3 regions of the Roseicyclus elongatus DSM 19469 genome follow, and region 2 is predicted to be linked to each of the others. Evidence: riboswitches for the same ligand, from Rfam matches in the RefSeq annotation. Region 2 holds a riboswitch; each other region holds the start of a gene.
The links. A riboswitch is a leader RNA that binds a small molecule or an ion and turns the genes downstream of it on or off. The one in region 2 is predicted to bind cobalamin.
Positions count from the first base shown of each region.

Region 1: linked by a shared signal. The riboswitch ahead of cobN (cobaltochelatase subunit CobN) and the one ahead of ROSELON_RS02280 (hypothetical protein) in region 2 are both predicted to bind cobalamin.
Region 3: linked by a shared signal. The riboswitch ahead of ROSELON_RS17510 (BLUF domain-containing protein) and the one ahead of ROSELON_RS02280 (hypothetical protein) in region 2 are both predicted to bind cobalamin.

Region 1 covers NZ_CP004372.1:2,075,839-2,082,826, reverse strand. The annotation lists gene ROSELON_RS18735 (hypothetical protein) at 1-75, opposite strand, end outside; gene ROSELON_RS10130 (hypothetical protein) at 56-904, opposite strand; partial or broken gene cobN (cobaltochelatase subunit CobN) at 901-4,202, opposite strand; cobalamin riboswitch at 4,623-4,839, opposite strand; gene ROSELON_RS10120 (NnrS family protein) at 4,875-6,047, shown strand; partial or broken gene ROSELON_RS19195 (DUF1289 domain-containing protein) at 6,255-6,371, shown strand; gene ROSELON_RS10115 (DUF6925 family protein) at 6,393-6,988, shown strand, end outside.
Region 2 covers NZ_CP004372.1:452,409-459,396, forward strand. The annotation lists gene ROSELON_RS02260 (DUF4336 domain-containing protein) at 1-620, opposite strand, end outside; gene ROSELON_RS02265 (lysine--tRNA ligase) at 624-2,270, opposite strand; gene ROSELON_RS02270 (tellurite resistance TerB family protein) at 2,386-2,805, shown strand; gene ROSELON_RS02275 (PHA/PHB synthase family protein) at 2,912-4,723, shown strand; cobalamin riboswitch at 4,759-4,961, shown strand; gene ROSELON_RS02280 (hypothetical protein) at 4,997-5,371, shown strand; gene dacB (D-alanyl-D-alanine carboxypeptidase/D-alanyl-D-alanine endopeptidase) at 5,400-6,851, opposite strand.
Region 3 covers NZ_CP004372.1:2,088,624-2,095,611, reverse strand. The annotation lists gene ROSELON_RS10195 (homocysteine S-methyltransferase family protein) at 1-127, shown strand, start outside; partial or broken gene metH (methionine synthase) at 124-2,852, shown strand; cobalamin riboswitch at 3,022-3,245, shown strand; gene ROSELON_RS17510 (BLUF domain-containing protein) at 3,342-4,463, shown strand; gene cobF (precorrin-6A synthase (deacetylating)) at 4,533-5,273, opposite strand; gene cobA (uroporphyrinogen-III C-methyltransferase) at 5,266-5,997, opposite strand; gene ROSELON_RS10170 (cobyrinate a,c-diamide synthase) at 5,994-6,988, opposite strand, start outside.

The DNA.
Region 1 (6,988 bases), 1.6 Mb from region 2:
ATCGGCCGGGTCGGTCACAAGGGTCTTGTGCGCCACCACCGCCGTGGCGTCGATGTCACCGGGCAGGAAAACCATGCGCCAGGGCGTGACACGCAGCACGCGGGCACCGCAATCGGCCAGGTCCGCGAGTTCCACCAGATCCGACGCCATCAACTGACCAAAGGCCGCGGCCACGAGCAGACCGCCCGGCACCGGGCCCGGCTGCGGGGGCGGCGCGGCACGGTTGGGCGACATCGCCCCCGCCAGATCCGCCGGCAGACGCGTGCCCGACGCAAGGTGTCGCGCCATGCCGCCCCCGGCCATCCGCGCCAACACCCCCCGAGGCGAGGAACCACCGCGCGAGGGCCAGCGCCAGCGCGGCCGCATCGTCTGTGTCACGCACCGGGCGGCCCGTGGCACAGCCGTCGGCGCGCACCAGGATGCCGGGCCCATGGCCCTCGATGCGGATGTCGCCGCTGACAGCCGCCAATCCGCGCACCGGCCCAGTATCGACGACAAAGCCGAATTTCGACGGCAGGCCCGCGAAATCCGCTGTGCGCAGGCCATCGGCAAGCGCCGCCACGATCCGGGTTTGCGGGTCGTCCGCACCGCCCGCCCTGAAGGGATCGGCGACGATATTCATCCGCCCCTCGGCCACGGGGTCGGCATCGAGCAGACCCAGCCGCCCGAGGGCCCCCAGCAGCGCGGCATGCTGCTCGGCCCGAACCCCGCGCAGTTGCAGGTTGGCCCGGTTCGTCAGGTCGATCAGCCCATTGCCAAAGCTGTCAGCGGCATCGGCAAGGCCGCGCGCCTGCTTTGGCGTGATCTCGCCCCTGGGCGGGCGCACCCGCACCACCAGACCATCGCCCGAGGCCATCGGCCGGTGTGCGCCGGGGCACCAGCCGCGGATGGCGGGCGCGCTCATGTTCCGGTCTCCAGCCTGGGCGATTGCGCGTCGGCCAGGATCGCTCTGCGGGGCGATGGCCCGTAACCGGCGGCTTGCAACTGGGAAAAGCGCGCGCGCATCGCGGCCAGCGCGGCGGCATTCGCCCCCTCGAGAAAATCGGTGACCTCCGGGTCGCCCAAAGTGGCATCCCAGAATAATTCGAACAGGTGCGGCCCGACAACGCCCGCCAGATGCGCAAAAGCGGCCATGTTTTCCAGCGTCGCGGCGATCTCGGCGGCCCCCTGAGCCCCGTGCCGGCGCATCCCCGCGATCCAGGCCGGGTTCGCGGCCCGCGCCTGCACCAGGCGGGCGATGTCCTCGGTCAGTGTCCGGGCGCGGGGGCGGGACGGGTCGGTCGTATCAAGATGGTAGAGCCGCGCCGAACCGCCGGTCAGGCCCTGCGCAGCAGCAAAGCCGCCCCCTTGGCTGGCGTAGTCAGGGGCAAGCAACAGGTCGGTTTCGGGCAGATCCTGAAGTTGGACGAAGGCATCAGCCTGCGCCACGCGCGCCTTCAGGCCGTCGAGGTCTTGACATTGCGTCTCGCCATCAAGCGCCCAACTCGAGGCCGCCAGCCAGGCCTCGCCCGCCGCGTGCCGGCCCTGCTCGGACAAATCGCCCAACAACGGCCCCATCAGCGGGTCGAACCTGCCCGGTGCGGGGCCATAGACACGCGGCGCGTCCCGGCCGGAATAGGGGGTCCAGTCGGGTGCCTCAGCACACTGGCTCAGCGCGCGGACCGCCTGCTGAAACAGCGCCGAAAGCGTTGGGAAGGCATCGCGGAACAGGCCCGAGACCCGCAGCGTCACATCGATACGCGGGCGGTCAAGCGCGGCAATGGGAATGATGTCGAGCCCCGAGACCCGCTCGGACCCGTCGTCCCAGACCGGCCGCACCCCCAAAAGCGCCAGCGCCATGGCAAACTCCTCGCCCGCCGTGCGCATCGTGGCCGCCCCTGCGAGATCGACGACCAGCGCCCGCGGCCATTCGCCGTTTTCCTGCCGATGGCGGCGGATCAGCTCTTCGGCCAGCGCCACACCATGCCGAAAGGCGGCGCGCGACGGCACGCTGCGCGGATCAGTGGTGTAGAGATTGCGCCCGGTCGGCAGCACATCCGCCCGGCCACGATAGGGCGAGCCAGACGGCCCGGAATCGATCCGCCGCCCCGATAGCGCGTCCAGCAGCGCCTGACGCTCGGCCTTGGCCGAGGCGGCGGTGTCGAACGGGCCTGCAACCGCCCGCGCGCGGCCCCAGACATGCAGCCCGTCCCCGAATTCGCTGTCCGTCACGTCGCGAACGAAGCGATTGATGCGAGCGATGGCTTCGGTTGGGCAAGAGGCTTCTGTGATCCCAATATCTTTTTCAATACCATGAGCTTGCGCCTCGTTGCGAATGTCGAACATGAACCGCTCACAGGTGCGCGGGTGCAATTCGTCGGCCCTCGGGACCTCGTTTAGCAACGCCTCGAGACGCGCCAAACGCGGCGGCGTGCCCGACGCCTTGAGAGGGGGCGGGACATGCCCGATGGTCACGGCCCCGATCCGCCGCTTGGCTTGCGCCGCCGCGCCGGGATCGTTGACGATGAAGGGGTAGATCACCGGCAGATCACCGATCAGCGCCTCGGGCCAGCAAGTCTCGGACAGGGCGACGGCCTTGCCCGCCAGCCATTCCAGCGCGCCATGCGTTCCGATATGCACGACCGCATCGGTCTGCGTGCGCAGCCAAAGGAAAAAGGCCACATAGGCATGGCGCGGCACCTGCGCGCCGGCCCGATCGTCGTTTTCGCACGGTGCCGGCGCGATCGGGTCCGGTTGCAGCAGGACCAGCGCATTGCCGCGCCGGACAGCGGCAAAGGCAAACCCCTCGGGCGTGGCATCCGGGTCTGCCTCGGGCGCGCCCCAGGCCGATTGAAGGTCGTCGCGCAATGCTTTGGGAAGTAGGGATAATGCGGCGCGATAGGTCGCCATCGGATAGGCGATGCGCCCGGTGCTCAGCGCCGTGTTCAGCGCGGCCCCCTCGGTGATGCGGTATCCGGTCTCGGACAGGTCGTCCAGGATCGCCTCGGCCGATGCCAGCGCGTCGAGCCCCGCCGCATGCGCCATGTTCCAGTCGCGCCCCGGACAGGTGGACAGAACCAGCGCCACACGCCGATCCGCGGGCGGTATGATCGACAGCCGATGCCAGGCCGCGACCCGGTCGGCAATCGCGTCCACGCGGCCCGCCTCGGGCATGTGGACATGACGCGAAAACTGCAGATGGGCATCGCGCGCACCCGGTTCCTTGAAGGACGCGACGCCGGCAAAGAGCCGCCCGTCCATCTCGGGCAGCACCACATGCATCGCCAGATCGGCCGGCGACAGGCCGCTTTCTGCTGCGGCCCAGGCCGCGCGGGTCGAGGTTGCCAGGGCAACCTGAAAGACCGGGACGCCGGCGGCATCCAGCGGCGAAGTCCCGCCCTCGTCCCGGCCGGAAAAAGAGGTGGCATTGACGATGGCAGCGGGACACAGGGCCCCGATCTGCCTGTCCAGCCACACCCGCGCCTCGGGCGCCTTGAGCGACGGGGCAAACAGGCCGAGCGCGCGAAAGCCGCGCGCGCGCAGCGCTGCGAACAGCGCCTCGATCGGCGCAAGGTCCGCCGCCACCAGGTAGGAGCGATAGAAGATCACCAGAACGAGGGGAGCGGTATCGTCGAACCGGGCGGGCGCCGGGCAGCTCACCCCGTCCTCGGGCGTCCAGGCGCCGACTTGCGGCAGCGTCTTGGCCCCCGGTACCGGCCCCGCATAAAGCCCCGCCGCAAGCGCCATCTGCGCCAGCGCCGCCTGTGCCGCCACCGCACCGCCGCTGTCGCAAAGCGACGCCAGCCGCCGCAACGTCGAGACCGGCACAGTCGAGACCGCGTCGAGCCGCGGATCGGGCCGCCCGTCGGCGGGCAGAACGGCCAGGGCGATCCCCTTCTGCCTGGCCAGCGCCTCGACCCTTTGCAGACCATAGGGCCAATAGGGCGCCCCCCCGATCAGGCGGATCAGGATGCCCTTCGCCCCCTGAAGCGTCTGCTCGACATAGGCATCGACCGAGCGCGGATGCTTGAGCGCCGCGATATTGGCCAGGCGCAGCGCGGGCATCCGCCCCTCGGGACCGCCCGCGCGGTGCCACCCCGCCGCGAAGGCTCCGAGGTCACTGTCGGAAAACGACAAGACCCCAGATCCGCGGGCGTCTGCCCCAGATCGGTCGGCGTTCCGGTTTCCTCGAGCCCGTGGCCGTCTCGGAAAATGACATGCATGCGAGCCTGTGCCTCGACTTACTCAGCGGCGTGTGCGTCGGGCACTAGGATACCCCGCATCGCAGCAGGGTCCACAGGGTTCGGCCCGGCGATCGTGATGCGGTGCCATGGCACGGGTGCCCGGGGCCTGTCACACTGGTGGCGCGCCCGCGCGATCGGTGTGCCCGGGTTCGACAACTCGGGACGGTCGAAGACCACAGTGGCGAAAACATCATGCCTGCGGTCGTGATGTTGGCGGCTGCGAGGGGCAGTCCCGTCACCAATGGGGCCCACGGCGCCTTGTCGGCCGCGCGTGCAGATCGGAAGCTCCACCTGTGATGCTGCGCGCGGCATGCGGTCTCCATCCTGTCAGGTCGACGCAGGCCCAAGGCGCGGAATGGCGGATTGGGCCCCCGGTCCGACACCGGGGCACCACGCCCGGTTTGAGTCTTCGCGCTGGCAGGTCCACCGGCTTGCGCATCTGAGGGGTGGCCTTGGCCAGTCGCCTGGCCTTGCCGTCCCCCGGCCCGGAACCAGTGGCTTGTGAACGCCCTCTCCGGTCACGGTCGCGGGGGCGGGCGCCTCGGGCCGCTGTGAAGCCCTGTCGCATTCCCATTCCACCCGTAAACCTGCAGGCACCAGCCCATCACGTATCGAAACAATACGTGACCTTGTCAATCCGGAGGCTCCGACATGAGCCATGACCACGCGGACCACGACCGTACATGGCCGCAACGCGGTGTCCTTGCAGCGGCCGCCCGGCCCATGTTCCTGCTTGCCGCGCTCTGGGCCGCCGGGGCGGTCGCCTTGTGGCAATGGGCGCCCGAGGTGATGGCCGGTCTGCCGGACCCGCTGTCGTGGCATATCCACGAGATGACCTTTGGCTTCGGCGGGGCGGCCATCGCCGGGTATCTGTGCAGTGCCGTCAGCAGCTGGACAGGCCGCGCCCCGATACAGGGGGCCCCGATCGCGGCGCTGGTCGTTTTGTGGTCGGGCGCGCGCGCGGGCCTTCTGGCGCCGGACGTGCCGGGGTGGATCGCCGCGCTTGCCTCGGCCGGGTTCTTCTGGCTTGTCGCAGCACTTCTGGCGCTCGAGGCGCGGCGCGCGGGCAAGGGGTGGCAACCCGTCTTCATGGCCGCGTCCGGTCTGGCGGGCGTCATTTCCGGCGCGTGGATCCTGGTAATGGAGGCCGGCGGTTTTCACCCGGCCTTTCCGGCCATCGCCGTGCTCGGCTTCGCCGCGATGCTGATCCATATCGGCGGACGCATGGTGCCGGCCTTCCTCGACTATGCCGCCCGTTCGGAGGGGCAGCCCGTGCGCGTGGTGCCGGCCCTGCCGCGTCGCCTGACGCTGGCCGCCGTCCTGGCGGCGGCGGCGCTTTTGGCTGGCGGCGCGATCTCTGCGGCCTCGGTCGCGCTTTTGGCCGGCGGCGTCCTGATGCTGGCCTATATCGCGACATGGCCACTGTCCGCCGCCCGCGATGACGTGCTGCTGGCCATCCTGACCCTTGCCTGCCTGTGGGTGCCGGTGGGCCTGATCCTGTGGGGGCTGTCGCTGCGCGGCATGGCCCTTGCCCCCGCCGAGGCACAACACGCCCTCGTGCTCGGTGCCATGGGCGGTCATTTTATGGGGCTGGCCGCACGGGTCTTTGCCCACCGAACCCCAATGGGCCTGAAGGCGCGCGGCGGCATTGCGCCGGTCTATCTGCTGATCCTGTGCGCCGTTCCGGCCCGCATGGCCGGCTTGATCGACCTGTCGGCCGTGTTGTGGTGCCTGGGCTGGCTGGGATTTGCCATGGTCATGACCCCGCATCTCAGCGGGCCATTGCCTCGCCCCGTTTTCAGCGGGTCACGCCGTCAAGGGTGATTGCGCGCCGCAGACGCTTCACTATGGTGGCGTCCGATGGTGGCAGACCGGCCCTAGGGCCCTACATGAACGCGCGCATGGCGGATCGGCACGGCCCTGGACGGGTCGAAGGTGCGATGCCTGACCGCCCGAAACCCCGATCGCCCGAGAGGAGGCACACCCGCATGACGGCAACGCTCAGACCGCCCCCCCGCCAGCCCCTGCCTCGGCGTGTGCGTGATCGATGACACGGGACGCGCCTGCATAGGCTGCGCCCGCACGCTGGACGAAATCGCCATATGGGGCCGCGCCAGCGACGCCGAACGTGCTGCGGTTTGGGCTGCTCTGCCGCGGCGTGCGGCCGAGATGGGCCTGACGGTCCGACGGCTTCACTGGCAGGGCGATGAGCTGCTGGACGAGGTCGAGGCCCGTTTTGCAAGCGCCTCGGGCAGTTTCGTGGCAGGTGTCCATGGCGCGGCGGCCGAGGTTCTGCGCGCCCCGGACGAAGCCTTCGAGGCGCAGCGAAACGGCGCTGTCCTGACCCTCAGAACAGGCCGGGCGGCCCTGCGCCTCGAGGCGGCGGTTTACCTCACCGCCTTCGAAATCCAGCGCGCGGACGGCGCGCCACTGATCGCGTTGGCCGTGCCATCGGGCCGCGCGCGGCTGGCCGCCGCCCACGCCCTGACCGATCTGGGGCCGGACGACGACAACCTGCTGGCGCGCGATGCCGGGGGGCATCGCTTCGATGTCGGGCTGGGCCGGCGCGCGGCGCGCTTCACGTTGCGCTGCCCCGATGACCTGGCCCGGGCCATCGCGCCCCATTGCGGCACGCCCTGGCCGGACTGCATGGGCCGGATCGACGCCGCCGTTCTGGCGGCAAGCCCCGTGCGCGTGGTCGAGGCCCCCTGCCTGCGCGCCGAGGTCGATACCGAGATGACCCCGCCGGGCGGCACGCCGCCCGA
Region 2 (6,988 bases):
ATGGCGCGGCGCAACTTGGGCTTGTCGAACACTAGGCGCATGTCGCGCGGCATGGAGCCGTCGGGGTCCTGGTTGCCCGCGACCTTGGTGAAAAGGCGCATGTGCCACGGCAGTTTCGACGGTTCGAAATTCTCGATCAGGTCGGTCAGGATCAGGCTGTGGGACTTCTTATGAAAGAATACTGCCTCGCGGTGGATATGCGAGCCGGGGACGATCATCTGGTCCAGATCGCCGGACCATGCGGGCGGGGCGTCATTGCTCAGCAGGTGATCGGCGCGCAGGCGGACGTCGCGATCCTTGGCGCGCTCGCGGACGCCCGGCGCGACCCAGGTTTCTGCGGCAGGCACTGCATCGGCCCAATCCTGGATATGGGCGTAGTGAATCCAGTTCGGGGCGATCAGGTGCCGGATGGCACCGAGCGCCTGCAGTTTTGCTAGAAGATCGGCATCGAAGGCGATGGGCGAATGCAGCCAGAGATCGCCGGAGGACAGCCGCACGACGGTCATCCGCGTGGGGAAGTCCATCCGGTAGAAGTCGATCTCGGGGCCGTCGACGATCCAGATATCGTCGTCGACGGGCTTGAGCGTGAAGAGCGGCGGATATGTGCCCTCCGCCGCCATGGTTCAAGCGGCCAGCTTGCCCGCCAGGCCGTCGGCGATCAGGTCCTTGGTCTCGTCGATGCCGTAAAGCGCGATGAAGCCGCCAAAGCGCGGACCCTGCGACGCGCCCAGAAGCACCTCGTAAAGCGCCGAGAACCAGCTGCGCAGCGGGTCGAACCCATGCGTCTTTCCGATGGCGAAAACGATGGATTGCAGGAATTCATCATCGTGCCAGTCGACGGCGGGCAGCGCCACGTCCTTGCCTTCCTGCGCGTTCTTGCGGGCGATGACATCCAGTGCGCGGTCCGCATCGCCGAGGCAGGCCGAAAGTTCCTCCATCGCCGCACATTCCTGATCGGTCGGCAGGCGGAAGGAGCGCGTCGGTTTGACGAAATCATTGTAGTAGCGAATGGCAAAGCCCGCAGCCTGGTCAAGATCGGGGTTATGTTCGGGCGAGGCATCGGGCGCGTAGCGGCGGATGAAGCCCCAGAGCTTGTCCTTTTCCTCGGCCCCGGAGACGGACACGAGGTTCAGAAGCATCGCGAAGGGCACGACCATGGTCGACTCGGGCACGTTGTGGCCGTGGATGTGATAGACGGGGTTGGCCAGACGCTGCGCGGTGTCCTGCTTGGCATAGGCGCGCAATTGCTGGTGGTATTCGTCCACCGCCTTGGGGATCACGTCGAAATAGAGCCGCTTGGCCGTTTTCGGCTTCAGGAACATGAAATAGCTCAAGGATTCGGTCGAGGCATAGGTCAACCATTCGTCGATCGAGATTCCGTTGCCGGAAGATTTGGAGATCTTTTGTCCTGTCTCGTCGAGGAACAGTTCGTAGGTGAAATGCTCGGGCGCGGGATGGCCGAGGATCTCGCAGATCGCATCGTAGATCGGCGTGTTGGTCGAATGATCCTTTCCATACATCTCGAAATCGACGCCGAGCGCGGCCCAACGGGCGCCGAAATCGGGCTTCCATTGCAGTTTCACGTTGCCGCCCGTGACCGGCAGGGTCCATTCGCGCCCGTCCTCGTCATCGAAGGTGACGGTGTGGTCGGTCGCGTTCACCTCTTTCATCGGGACGTAGAGGACGCGGCCGGTTTCGGGGTGGATCGGCAGAAAGATCGAGTAGGTCTGGCGGCGTTCCTCGCGCAGCGATTTCAGCATCACCTTCATGATGTCGTCATAGCGTTCGGCGGCGCGTTTCAGCACCGTGTCGAACTGGCCCGAGCGGTAGAACTCGGTCGCGGAATAGAACTCGTACTCGAACCCGAAGGTGTCGAGGAAACGGCGCAGCATGGCGTTGTTGTGGTCGCCGAAACTGTCATGGGTGCCGAACGGGTCGGGCACACTGGTCAGCGGCTTTTGCAGGTGCTCGCGCAGCATGTCCTGGTTGGGGACGTTGCCGGGCACCTTGCGCATGCCGTCCAGATCGTCGGAAAAACAGATCAGCCGCGTGGGGATGTCCGAGATCACCTGAAACGCGCGGCGGATCATCGTGGTGCGCAGAACCTCGCCGAAGGTGCCGATATGCGGCAGACCCGAGGGGCCGTAGCCGGTTTCGAACAGCACGTAGCCCTTTTCGGGCGGCTGTTTTTCATAGCGTTTCAGCACCGCGCGCGCCTCTTCGAAGGGCCAGGCCTTGGAGGTCATCGCGGCGTCACGCAGATCGGTCATCGTCTTTCACCCTGAAACTCGCGCGGGGCATCCATTCCCCTGCGTCCCCGCACCTATTGCGGGGCCAAGGCCGGGTCAATAAATACAGCGCAAGGCGAATTCAAGGAGCGTCGCAATGCCAGACCGCACAACCCTATCCCCCGAGGATGCCCTGGTGGCCATCATGGTGGCCGTTTCGGTCTCGGACGAGGCGATCCAGACCTCGGAACTGGTCAAGATCCACGGGCTTGTGAACAACCTGCCGGTCTTTGCCGATTATGACGCGGATCATCTGAAAACGATGGCGACCCTGGTTTTCGACCTGTTCGAGGAAGAGGACGGGCTGGACGCGCTTTTCGGACTGGTGGAACAGGCCCTGCCCGACCGGCTGTATGAAACGGCCTATGCGCTGGCCTGTGACGTGGCCGCGGCCGACGGCCGGCTGGATCAGATCGAACTGCGGTTCCTGATGGAATTGCGCTATGCGCTCGATATCGATCGGCTGGCGGCGGCCGCCATCGAACGCGGCGCGCGGGCGCGGCACATGACGCTGTAGGTCACACGCGGCAGAATGCTGCACCGCAGCGATTGACGTGGGTCAAGGCGTGTCCGACGATGGCGGCACACCCTGAGCGCATCCGCCCCAGCCCCGGACCCATGTCATGTCAGACCCTGCACCGACCCCCCTTCCGACCAAGGCCGCCCTGCCCGCCCCACGCCCGCAGCCCCGCCTGCCCGCGGCGCCCCCGCGCCCGGCCAGCCACAGCTACGATACGCTGGACCGGGCCACGCGCGCCGCATTGGCGCGGATGACCGGGGGCGTGTCGCCCTTTGCCTTGCTGGAATCCTGGACCGATTGGGCGGTGCATCTCAGCCGCGCGCCGGGGCGGCAGATGGCCTTGGCCGAACACGCCGCCGAAAACGCGGTAAAGCTGGGGGCCTACACGCTGCGCGCCCTGACCGAGGAAGGGCACCCCCCCGCCCCGTTCGCGCCGAAGGCCTATGATCACCGGTTCACGCATCCGTCATGGCAGAAACTGCCCTATGCGCTGTGGCAACAAAGCTTTCTGGCCACGCAGGATTGGTGGGACATGGCCACCGGACGAATCCGCGGCCTGCGCCCCGACAATGCCGATCGCGCCCGTTTCATCGCGCGCCAGACGCTCGACCTGTTTTCGCCGGCGAACTTTCCGTGGATGAACCCGCAGATCATCGAAGAAACGATCCGGCAGGACGGCAGGAACATCGCCGACGGCGCGGAACACTATTTCGAAGACCTGATGCATATCCTGACGCAAGAGCATCAGAGCCAGCCCGAAGGATACCGCGTGGGCGAGGATCTGGCCGCAACACCGGGCAAGGTCGTGATGCGCAACGAGATCTGCGAATTGATCCAGTACGCGCCCGAGACCGAAACGGTGAAATCCGAGCCGGTGCTGATCGTGCCGGCCTGGATCATGAAATACTATATCCTCGACCTGTCGCCCCATAACTCGATGGTGCGCTACCTGGTCGAACAGGGCTTTACCGTCTTCATGCTGTCCTGGCGCAACCCCGGCGCCGAGATGGCCGATCTGGGCCTCGACGATTACCGCCGGATGGGCGTGATGGCCGCGCTGGACGCGATCAGCGCCATCGTGCCGGGGCAAAAGGTGCATGCCAATGGCTACTGCCTGGGCGGGACGCTCTTGTCGATCGCGGCGGCGACCATGGCGCGCGATGGCGACGACCGGCTGGCCTCGGTCACGCTGATGGCGGCGCAGACCGATTTCGCCGAAGCGGGCGAATTGCTGCTGTTCACCGACGAGTCGCAGGTCGCCTTCATCGAGGATCTGATGTGGGATCAGGGCTATCTGGACCGGCCGCAGATGACGCGCACCTTCGCCACGATGCGGGCCGAGGACCTGATCTATTCGCGCGCGGTGCAGCGCTATTTCCTGGGCCGGCCCGACATGCCCAGCGATCTGGGCGTGTGGAACAACGACACCACGCGGATGCCGGCCCGGATGCATGCCGAATACCTGCGCGGTCTGTTCCTGGAAAACCGTTTGACGGCGGGGCGTTACGCGGTTGACGGCCGGGTGATCGCGCTCAAGGACATCAAGGCCCCCATGTTCGTCGTCGGCACCGAGAACGATCACATCGCGCCTTGGCGGTCTGTCTACAAGGCCAAGCTGTTCACCGATGGCGATTTCCGGTTCTGCCTGGTCAAGGGCGGCCACAATGGCGGCATCGTCAGCGAGCCCGGCCACCCGCGCAAGCATTACCGCCTGGGCCATCGCGAACCCGGTGCCTTCTACATGGACCCCGATACTTGGCTGGCCGATCACGACCCGATTCCGGGCAGCTGGTGGATCGCCTGGGCCGATTGGCTGGCCGAACAATCCAGCGGCGAGGGGCCACCCCCCGCCATGGGGGCCGACGGCCATGCCCCGATCTGCGACGCCCCGGGCGACTACGTGCATCAGGTCTAGGCGTCGTCCGGCCTTGACCGCGACAGGCCCGCGCGCCTACCCCTATGGGTGATGGTGCCCCGCATCGCGTGCGGGGTGAAAAGGGAATGCGGTGCGGGGCCCTGCCCCAAGTCCGCGACTGCCCCCGCAACTGTAGGCGGCGTGCCCCCCCCGAAATGCCACTGGGCCGAAAGGTCCGGGAAGGCCGGGGGCGCAAAACTCCGCAAGTCAGGAGACCTGCCATCGTCCATTCACCCAAGCCCGGGCGGGGTGCCCCGGAACAGGAGACATGCGATGATCTGGTCCGACGAGACCCATTCCTATCAAGCCACCATGTGCCCGCGGATCGGCAAGGCCTGCCCCGAGGCGGCGTGCCTGGTCGCGCAACTGGCCCGCAGCGTGGCCGAGGCCCGTGCGTTCACGCAACCCGATTTCGAGGTCGCGGGCTTTGGCCGCCTTGAGGGCTGCAGCGATACCTGTAGTGCGCGGTTCATCGCGACGCATGCGCGCGTGCGCCTGTTCTGCGGCGTCGAGGCCGACAGCGCCATGGCCCCGCTGGACGCCCTGGCCGATGCGATGTTCGGGGCGGCAGGGCATGGTGGCCCGGTATCGGCGGCGGCCCTGCCACAGCGGCCGCTGGCGCTGCTCGAAGCGCGCCCGACCGCCTGATGCCCGCCCCCGACGCCCACCGGTCTGTTCAGGCGTAGACGGCGCCCCAGCGCTCGATCAGCGCCTGTTGCAACCGTTTGGCGCGGCCATTGTAGCTGCGGCCGCCGGGCGGGCGCTCCATCTGGGCCTGGGTCAGGGCGGCGCGGCGGTCGAGATCGGCGCAGAAGATCGCAAAGGCCAGATCGCGCCCCGTGGGCAGACGCACATAGCCCGCCAGCGACGACACGAAGTTCAGCGTGCCGGTCTTGGCCACCACCGACAGGGGGTGATCCGGTATCGCATTCCCCGCATCGTCCCGCATCGGGATGTCCTTCATCAGGTCGCGCAACAGGCCGTTCGGCCCTGCGGTGACAAGGGCGCTGGTCATGTCCTGCGGGCGCAGGCGGCTGTCGACGCCCAGGCCGGAATGATCGACGAAGCGCGCGTGACGCGCGCCCAGACGGTCCTCCATCCAGGCCGCCATTTCGGCCCCGCTTTCGGCCAGACTGGCCGGGCGCACGCCCCCCGCCTGCGTGGCCAGCAGGCCCACGACCTCGGCCGTCAGGTTGGTGGACCAGCGCATCATGCCGCGCAGAATATCCTCGAGCGGATCCGAGACATGTTCGGCTAGCACAGCGGCCCCCATCGGGGCGCTTTCCGAGAAGGCCGGGCCATCCAGAACGATGCCGTAGCTGCGCGCCAGCGTCTGGAAAACCTCGGCCACATAGACGGCGGGCCGCCGCGTCGGCAGCCAGCGCGCCCCGCCATTGCCCAGGGCGCCGCGCGCCACGGTCCAGACGTCGCGCGCATCGGTGGCCTCGAAGGTGTAGACGGGGAAATCGCGGTCCTCGACGGTCATTTGCGAGGATTGCACGCCGGGCGAATAGCTGGACGACCGCGCCTGCATCGTGACCGCGTAATCGCCGTTTTCGCGCGTCCATTCGAAATGGACACGGTTGAAGTTGAGGTTCAGTGCCGAAATCGACGGGTTGTAGCCGGCATGCGGCAACTGGCCCGGATCGATCTGATAGATGAAAGGCAGCGCATCGGTGGCCAGCCGCAACTGCCCCGTGACCTCGCGCACGCCGGCATCGGCCAGCGCGCCGGCCATCCCTGCCAACGCGTCGGTATCGAAGACAGGGTCGCCCGACCCCACAAGCCACAGATCGCCATCGAGACGGCCATCGGTCAGAGTGCCATCGGTCACCAGCCGCGTGCGAAACCGGTATCCCGGCCCCAGCCGGTCGAGCGCATAGGCCGTGGTGACCGCCTTGGCCACCGAGGCCGGCGGCAGGCCGAACAGGGGATGGGCCACTTCCAGCATCCGGCCGGTCGCGGCATCGGCCACGGCGAACCCGACCCGCCCCCCGAGCTCGGCGCGCGCGATCAGATCGGCGGCCTCGGGGATGGAGCGTTCGAAAATCCCGTCCGGCCGGATCAGCGGACGCAGGGACCTGTCGGGCGCGCCGGCAAAGGCACCACCCGCAACGGTGCTGCCCATCGCGGCAACCGCCCCGTTCAAGAATGCGCGTCTCGAAACCATTTGGTCAAATATCCATAACTTGCCGAGAGGTTAAGCAGACAGGCGGATTCGTCTCAAGCCCTGCCCATTGCGGCGATCGCCGCCATGGCGCAGCC
Region 3 (6,988 bases), 1.6 Mb from region 2:
GGTCGCCGATTTCGCACGGGACGGGATCGTCAATGTCGTCGGCGGCTGCTGTGGCACGACCCCGGACCACATCCGGGCCATCGCCGATGCGGTGGCCGAATTTGCCCCCCGCAAGGTGACCGCATGACCCGCTATCTTCGGCTGTCGGGCCTCGAGCCCTTTGTCCTGACGCCTGACATTCCCTTCGTGAACGTGGGCGAGCGCACGAACGTGACCGGCTCGGCCCGCTTTCGCAAACTGATCGTCAACCGCGACTATGCCGCCGCGCTGAACGTCGCGCGCGACCAGGTCGAGAACGGCGCGCAGATCATCGATGTGAACATGGACGAGGGGCTGATCGATTCGACCGCCGCGATGGTCGAGTATCTCAATCTCATCGCCTCCGAGCCCGATATCGCCCGCGTGCCGATCATGATCGACAGCTCCAAATGGGAGGTGATCGAGGCCGGCCTGCAATGCGTTCAGGGCAAGCCGGTCGTGAACTCGATCAGCCTGAAGGAGGGCGAAGAGGCGTTTCGTCATCACGCCGGGCTGTGCATGGGCTATGGCGCGGCGGTGGTGGTGATGGCCTTTGACGAGCAGGGCCAGGCCGACACGTATGAGCGCAAGATCGAGATCTGCGCCCGCGCCTATCGCATCCTGGTGGACGAGATGGGCTTTCCGTCCGAGGACATCATCTTCGACCCGAATGTCTTTGCCGTCGCCACCGGCATCGAGGAGCATGACAATTACGGCGTCGATTTCACGAGGCGACCCGTTGGATCCGGCAGAACCTGCCGCATGCCCACGTGTCTGGTGGCGTGTCGAATTTGTCCTTCAGCTTTCGCGGCAACGAGCCGGTGCGCGAGGCGATGCATGCCGTCTTCCTTTACCACGCCATCAAGGCGGGCATGGACATGGGCATCGTCAATGCCGGGCAGCTGGCCGTCTATGACCAGATCGACCCCGAGCTGCGCGAGGCCTGCGAGGATGTTGTCCTCAATCGCCAGCCCAAGGCGGGCGGCACCGCGACCGAGCGCTTGCTGGACATCGCCGAGCGTTTTCGCGGCGGCAAGCGTGAGGAGAAGGTGCGCGACCTCGCCTGGCGCGACTGGCCGGTGGAAAAGCGGCTGGAACATGCGCTGGTCAACGGCATCACCGAGTTCATCGAGGAAGACACCGAGGCCGCCCGCGCCGCTGCCGAGCGTCCGCTGCATGTCATCGAAGGGCCCTTGATGGCCGGCATGAACGTGGTGGGCGACCTGTTCGGCGCGGGCAAGATGTTCTTGCCACAGGTGGTGAAATCGGCCCGCGTGATGAAACAGGCCGTCGCGGTCCTGCTGCCATACATGGAAGAGGAAAAGCGCCTGTCGGGCGGCGACGGGCGGCAATCGGCGGGCAAGGTGCTGATGGCCACCGTCAAGGGCGATGTCCACGACATCGGCAAGAACATCGTCGGTGTCGTTCTGGCCTGCAACAACTACGAGATCGTGGACCTTGGCGTGATGGTGCCGCCGCAGAAGATCCTGCAGGTCGCCCGAGAGGAGAACGTGGATATCATCGGCCTGTCGGGCCTGATCACGCCATCGCTGGATGAAATGGTGCATCTTGCCTCCGAGATGGAGCGCGAAGGCTTCGACATTCCGCTGTTGATCGGGGGCGCGACCACGTCCAAGGTGCATACCGCCGTCAAGATCGCGCCGCGTTATGCGCGCGGTCAGGCCGTCTATGTCACGGATGCCAGCCGCGCCGTGGGCGTGGTGGGCGCGCTGCTCAGCCCGACGCAGAAAGACGCCTATGTCGCCGGCATCCGGTCCGACTATGCCGACGTCGCCGAAAAGCACGAACGCGGTGAACGCGCCAAGCAACGTGTCCCGCTGGCCGCCGCGCGGGCCAATGCCCTCAGGCTGGACTGGGACGCCTACACCCCGCCCGCCCCGACCTTTACCGGCACGCGGGGTATCGAGGATTGGGATCTGGCCGAGATCGCCCGCTACATCGACTGGACGCCCTTTTTCCACACATGGGAAATGCGGGGCGTCTATCCAAAGATCCTCGAGGACGAAAAACAGGGCGAGGCGGCGCGCGCCCTCTTTGCCGACGCGCAGGACATGCTGAAACGCATCATCGACGAACGCTGGTTCACGCCGCGCGCCGTTCTGGGCTTTTGGCCCGCGAACGCGGTCGGCGACGATATCCGGCTGTTCACCGGGGCGGATCGGGCCGAGACGCTGGCCACATTTCATACGCTGCGCCAGCAAACCGCCAAACGCGGCGACCGCCGCAACCTCGCCCTGTCGGATTTCATGGCGCCCGAGGGCAAGGGGGCCGATCATGTCGGCGGCTTCGTCGTGACCGCGGGCCCCGAAGAGATCGAGATCGCCGAGCGGCTGGACAAGGCCAACGACAATTTCGGCGCGATCCTCGTCAAGGCGCTGGCCGACCGGATCGCCGAGGCGATGGCCGAGATGTTGCACCAACGCGTGCGGCGGGAGTTCTGGGGCTATGCGACGGACGAGGCGTTCGCGCCGCAGGATCTGATCGGCGAGCCCTATGCCGGGATCCGCCCTGCCCCGGGCTATCCGGCGCAACCCGACCACACCGAAAAGCAGACGCTGTTCCGGCTCCTTGATGCCGAGGCAACGACGGGCGTGCGCCTGACCGAAAGCATGGCGATGTGGCCCGGCTCGTCGGTCTCCGGCCTCTATATCGGCCACCCCGACAGCTACTATTTCGGCGTCGGCAAGGTCGAACGCGACCAGGTGGAAGATTACGCGCAGCGCAAGGGCATGGACGTGGACGAGGCCGAGCGCTGGCTTGCGCCCATTCTGAATTACACGCCCGGATCCTCGCCAGACCGCGCCGCGGCGTGACCGGGCGGGCTGCGCGTGGGGTGATCGCAGCGCCCGACGCCTCTCGCCGCGCTTGCGCGCAGGCGGGCGGGGCGTGGGCAGATCAATTTTCTGAATCCAGCGCAACCCCTCACCATGTCGAGACAAAATGCCAGCCGGTGCGTAAGTTTCCGTTTGCACTCGCCGCCCGATCCACACTGCCCGCGATGGTGCGCAGGCGTCCTTTCAGGGGCGTCTGGCTGAAAAGGGAACACGGTGCGCCCGATGGTCCGACCGACCGGGCAAATCCGTGGCTGCCCCCGCAACTGTGAGCGGCGAGCGAGACCGGAGAACGCCACTGGGCCCAAGGCCCGGGAAGGACCGGTCGAGCAACAACCCGCAAGCCAGGAGACCTGCCATCTGACATGTTGGACCGGGCGGGGTGCACCGGGGGGACTGGGGACGCCACCGCCGGACCAGGCGGTTTCGTCCGTTGGCCTGCCGCCCCGCCGATGATGAGAGGCGGCAAAAATGCGACACGTGACAATCCCCTTTCCCGATGGGCAGCGGATTTTTCGCCTTGCCTATTCCAGCCGCGCGGCCGCCGGGTTGCAACGCCGCGAGGTCGTCACCCTGGCCGCCCAGTCGGAAACGAAGAACCGTCGCAACGGGGTCTCGGGCGTGCTCATTTCCAGCAAAGACACGTTCCTGCAATGGCTCGAGGGGCCGGCCGACGATGTCTGCGCCCTTATGGCGCGCATCACGGCCGATCCGCGGCACCGGGACATCTCGGTCCTGAGTGCCGGTTGGATGCCGACGCGGCGTTTTCCCGGCTGGCCGATGCGTCTTGCCGAACCTCCGGTGCAGGATGACAGCCTGCCAGGGGCGGTCCTCGGGCCCCGTGGTGGGGCGTTGGATGTCGACCAGGCGATGATCGCCTTCGAGCATGCGGCCCATGGCCATCGGCGGCGGATGCGACGGGACTTGAACGGCGGGGGCACACCGGTCAGCCTGGCCGAGCAGTTGGTGCGTTGCGGGTCCGACAGCCTGCCCAACCTGCCGCCGCCGGCCAGAAAGGATCTGCGCACGCGGGCGCAACTTGTCGACGAGGTCTGCGCCGCCTTCGCGAAGGGCTGGCAGGACGAGGTCTGGTCCACGGCCGAGATCGCGGTCGGGTTGGGGCATCTGAACTGCCTTTGGCAGCGCCTCGGGCGCAGTCCTTTGCCGTTGCGCGATCAGGGGTCGGTTGCCATCGTCGTGCCGCCGGGCAACTTCGAAATCCTCGGCGCGGTGGTCAAGGCCGATCTGCTGCGCGCTGCGGGCATGTCCGTTCAACTCGTGCTGGAAGGCGATATCGAGGCGACACTGGCCACCCTGTCGCGCACAGATCCGGCGTCGATCGTCATTGCGGGCCCACGAGTCGGTCTGGCGAGCGACGCGGACCGGACGGCCGAGTTGGCCCACCGGATCAAGGCCCGTATCCCGGATCGTCCGGTCCATGTCGGTGGCCGCGCCGGTGGCGCGCTGTGCGACTGGCCCGCGCGGCTGGGGTTTCGGCGCGATGCGACGGGACCGCTTCCGGCAAGTGATGTCGAATGGCTGGCGCTCTCGGTCATGGCGTGGATGGCGCGCGATGGGCGGTCATTGGCCTGACAGCGGCGCGGCCCGCTTTCTCGGGCCTCGCGCGATCGTTCGGCGGGCCTTGGCGCGCAGCCGGCGGCGTCACCCCGCGCCCTTGCGGATCAGATAGGTGTCCATGATCCAGCCATGGCGCGCGCGCGCCGCGGCGCGGGTGGCGACGATGCGCGGCCCGGCCTCGGCCAGCGGCCCGGCCTCGAGCACCTGCTCGGGCATGCCCAGAAACCCACCCCACCAGATATGCAGCCCCTCGGGCGGCAGGCGCTGGAAACTGCAGTCCCCGTCCAGCATCACGGCGACGGTTTCGGCCCCCTCGGGCCAGCCATGATCGCGCAGGCGGCGGCCGGTGGTGACGGTCACCGCCCCGTTCACAGTGTTGAACGGGACGGCATGCGCTGCTGTCAGAGCCTGCAAGGCGGTGATCCCCGGGACGACGCGCAAGCGCGGCCTCGGCACCAGGCGATCCGCGATCCGCAGGGTCGAGTCGTACAGCCCCGGATCCCCCCAGACCAGCAGCGCAACAGGCCCCCGCGGCTGCGCTGCCGCCATGGTCGCGGCCCAGATCGCGGCGATCTCGTCATGCCAGCGCGCCACCCGCTCGGCATAGGGCAGGCTGTCATCGCGCAGGGGCATGTCGAACTCGGCCACCGGGGCGGTGCTGCCGCAGGCCGCAAGGATCTGATGGCGCAATTCGGCAAGGTCGGACTTTTCCGCCCCCTTGCGCGGCACCATCACCAACGCCGCGTCACGCAGCGCGGCCCGCCCTTCGAGGGTCAGGTGATCGGGGTTCCCGGTGCCGATGCCGACCAGCCATAGCTCAGTCATCGTGAAAGCTCTCGGCCAAGGGGCCATAGAAGATGAGGGCGGGCTTGTCGCCGGTGCCCTTGGCCAGTTGATCGGCCAGGGCCGCAAGGGTGCTGCGCGCATAGCGGGCCGCGGGCGATCCGACCGCCTCGGCCAGCATGGCCGGGGTGTCGGCGGCCAGGCCGCGCGCCATCACTGCCTGCGCAAGCAGGGGAAAGGTGCGCTTGCCCATGAAGACGACGGTGCAGGCCGTGGCATCGGCCAGCGCGTCGAGGTCCAGATCGGCGGGCAGTTGGCCCGAGGCGTCATGCCCGGTCACGAATTGCACCCGCCGCGCGCTCAGCCGCCTCGTCAGCGGGATGCCCGCCGCCGCCGCCGCCGCAAAGGGCGAGGCGACGCCGGGTATGATCTCGAAGGCGATCCCCGCCTCGCGCAAGGCCACCAGTTCCTCTTCCAACCGTCCGAACAGCCCGCTGTCGCCGGATTTCAGGCGCACGACCCGCCCCCCGGCGCGCGCGTAATCCACCAGCAGGCGGCTGACATGGTGCTGCTTGGGCGAGGGGCGGCCCGCGCGTTTCCCGACCCCCACAAGGTCGGTACTGGGCCGGGCATGCGAAAGGATCGGACCGGCCGACAGATCATCGTACAGGATCGCATCGGCGCGCTTTATCCGGTCCAGCGCCTTGAGGGTCAAAAGCTCGGGGTCGCCCGGCCCCGATCCCACGAAACTGACAAAGCCCGTCATCCGGCCTCTCCCGCGATCAGGTGAAAAAAGGTGCCGGTGGCATGGCCCCGCCGCGATCCCGTTTCGGGGACGGGATTGCCATCGGCATCGGTGACGCTGGCCAGCGGCGCGTCCGGCTGCTCGAGGATCGTCGAATAGTGGAACTCGTGCCCCTTGAGCGCCGCGCCGCTCCGGTGGCCGGGCATCGGCCCGTCAAGCACGGCGCGACGATAGCCGAGGTGGAACTTGCGACATTCGTAGGAGGTCACGAGGCCCAGCAACCCCGCCATCGCGTGACGGTGCCCGTCCTTGTCCACCAGGGCCTGCCCCATCGCCATGTAGCCCCCGCATTCACCATGGACCGGCCTGGTCCGGGCGTGCTGCCGCACCCCGTCCAGAAATCGCGTGGCCGCAGCCAGCCGACCGGCATGCAATTCGGGGTAGCCGCCGGGCAGCCAGACCAGATCGGCCGAGGGGTCGGGCGCCTCGTCGGCCAGGGGCGAAAACGGCAGGATCTCGGCCCCCGCCGCGCGCCAGCCCTGCACCAGATGCGGATAGGCAAAGGAAAACGCGGCATCCTGGGCCAGGGCGATCCGCTGTGCCGGGGGCGTTGGCAGCGCCCCTGCCCCCTTGGGCCCCGTCCCGCAGGCGACGGCACGGATCGCGGCCAGATCAACATGCGCGCGCAGAAAGGCGGCGTAGCCCGCGATCGCAGTCTCGAGGTCGGCATGCTCCACCGCCTGGACAAGGCCCAGATGCCGTTCGGGCAGCGCCAGATCGCCCCGCCTGGGCAGGGCGCCCAGAACCGGCAGGCCCGCGCGCGCCATCCCGAGGCGGGTCAAGCGCTCGTGCCGCGGGCTGGCCACCCGGTTCAGGATCACACCGGCAATCTGAACGTCCGGGTCGTAGCGGGCAAAGCCCAGCGCCGTGGCCGCTGCCGATTGCGCCTGCCCGCCCACGTCGAGGACAAGGATCACGGGCCAGCCCATCTTGCGCGCGATCTCGGCGCTGG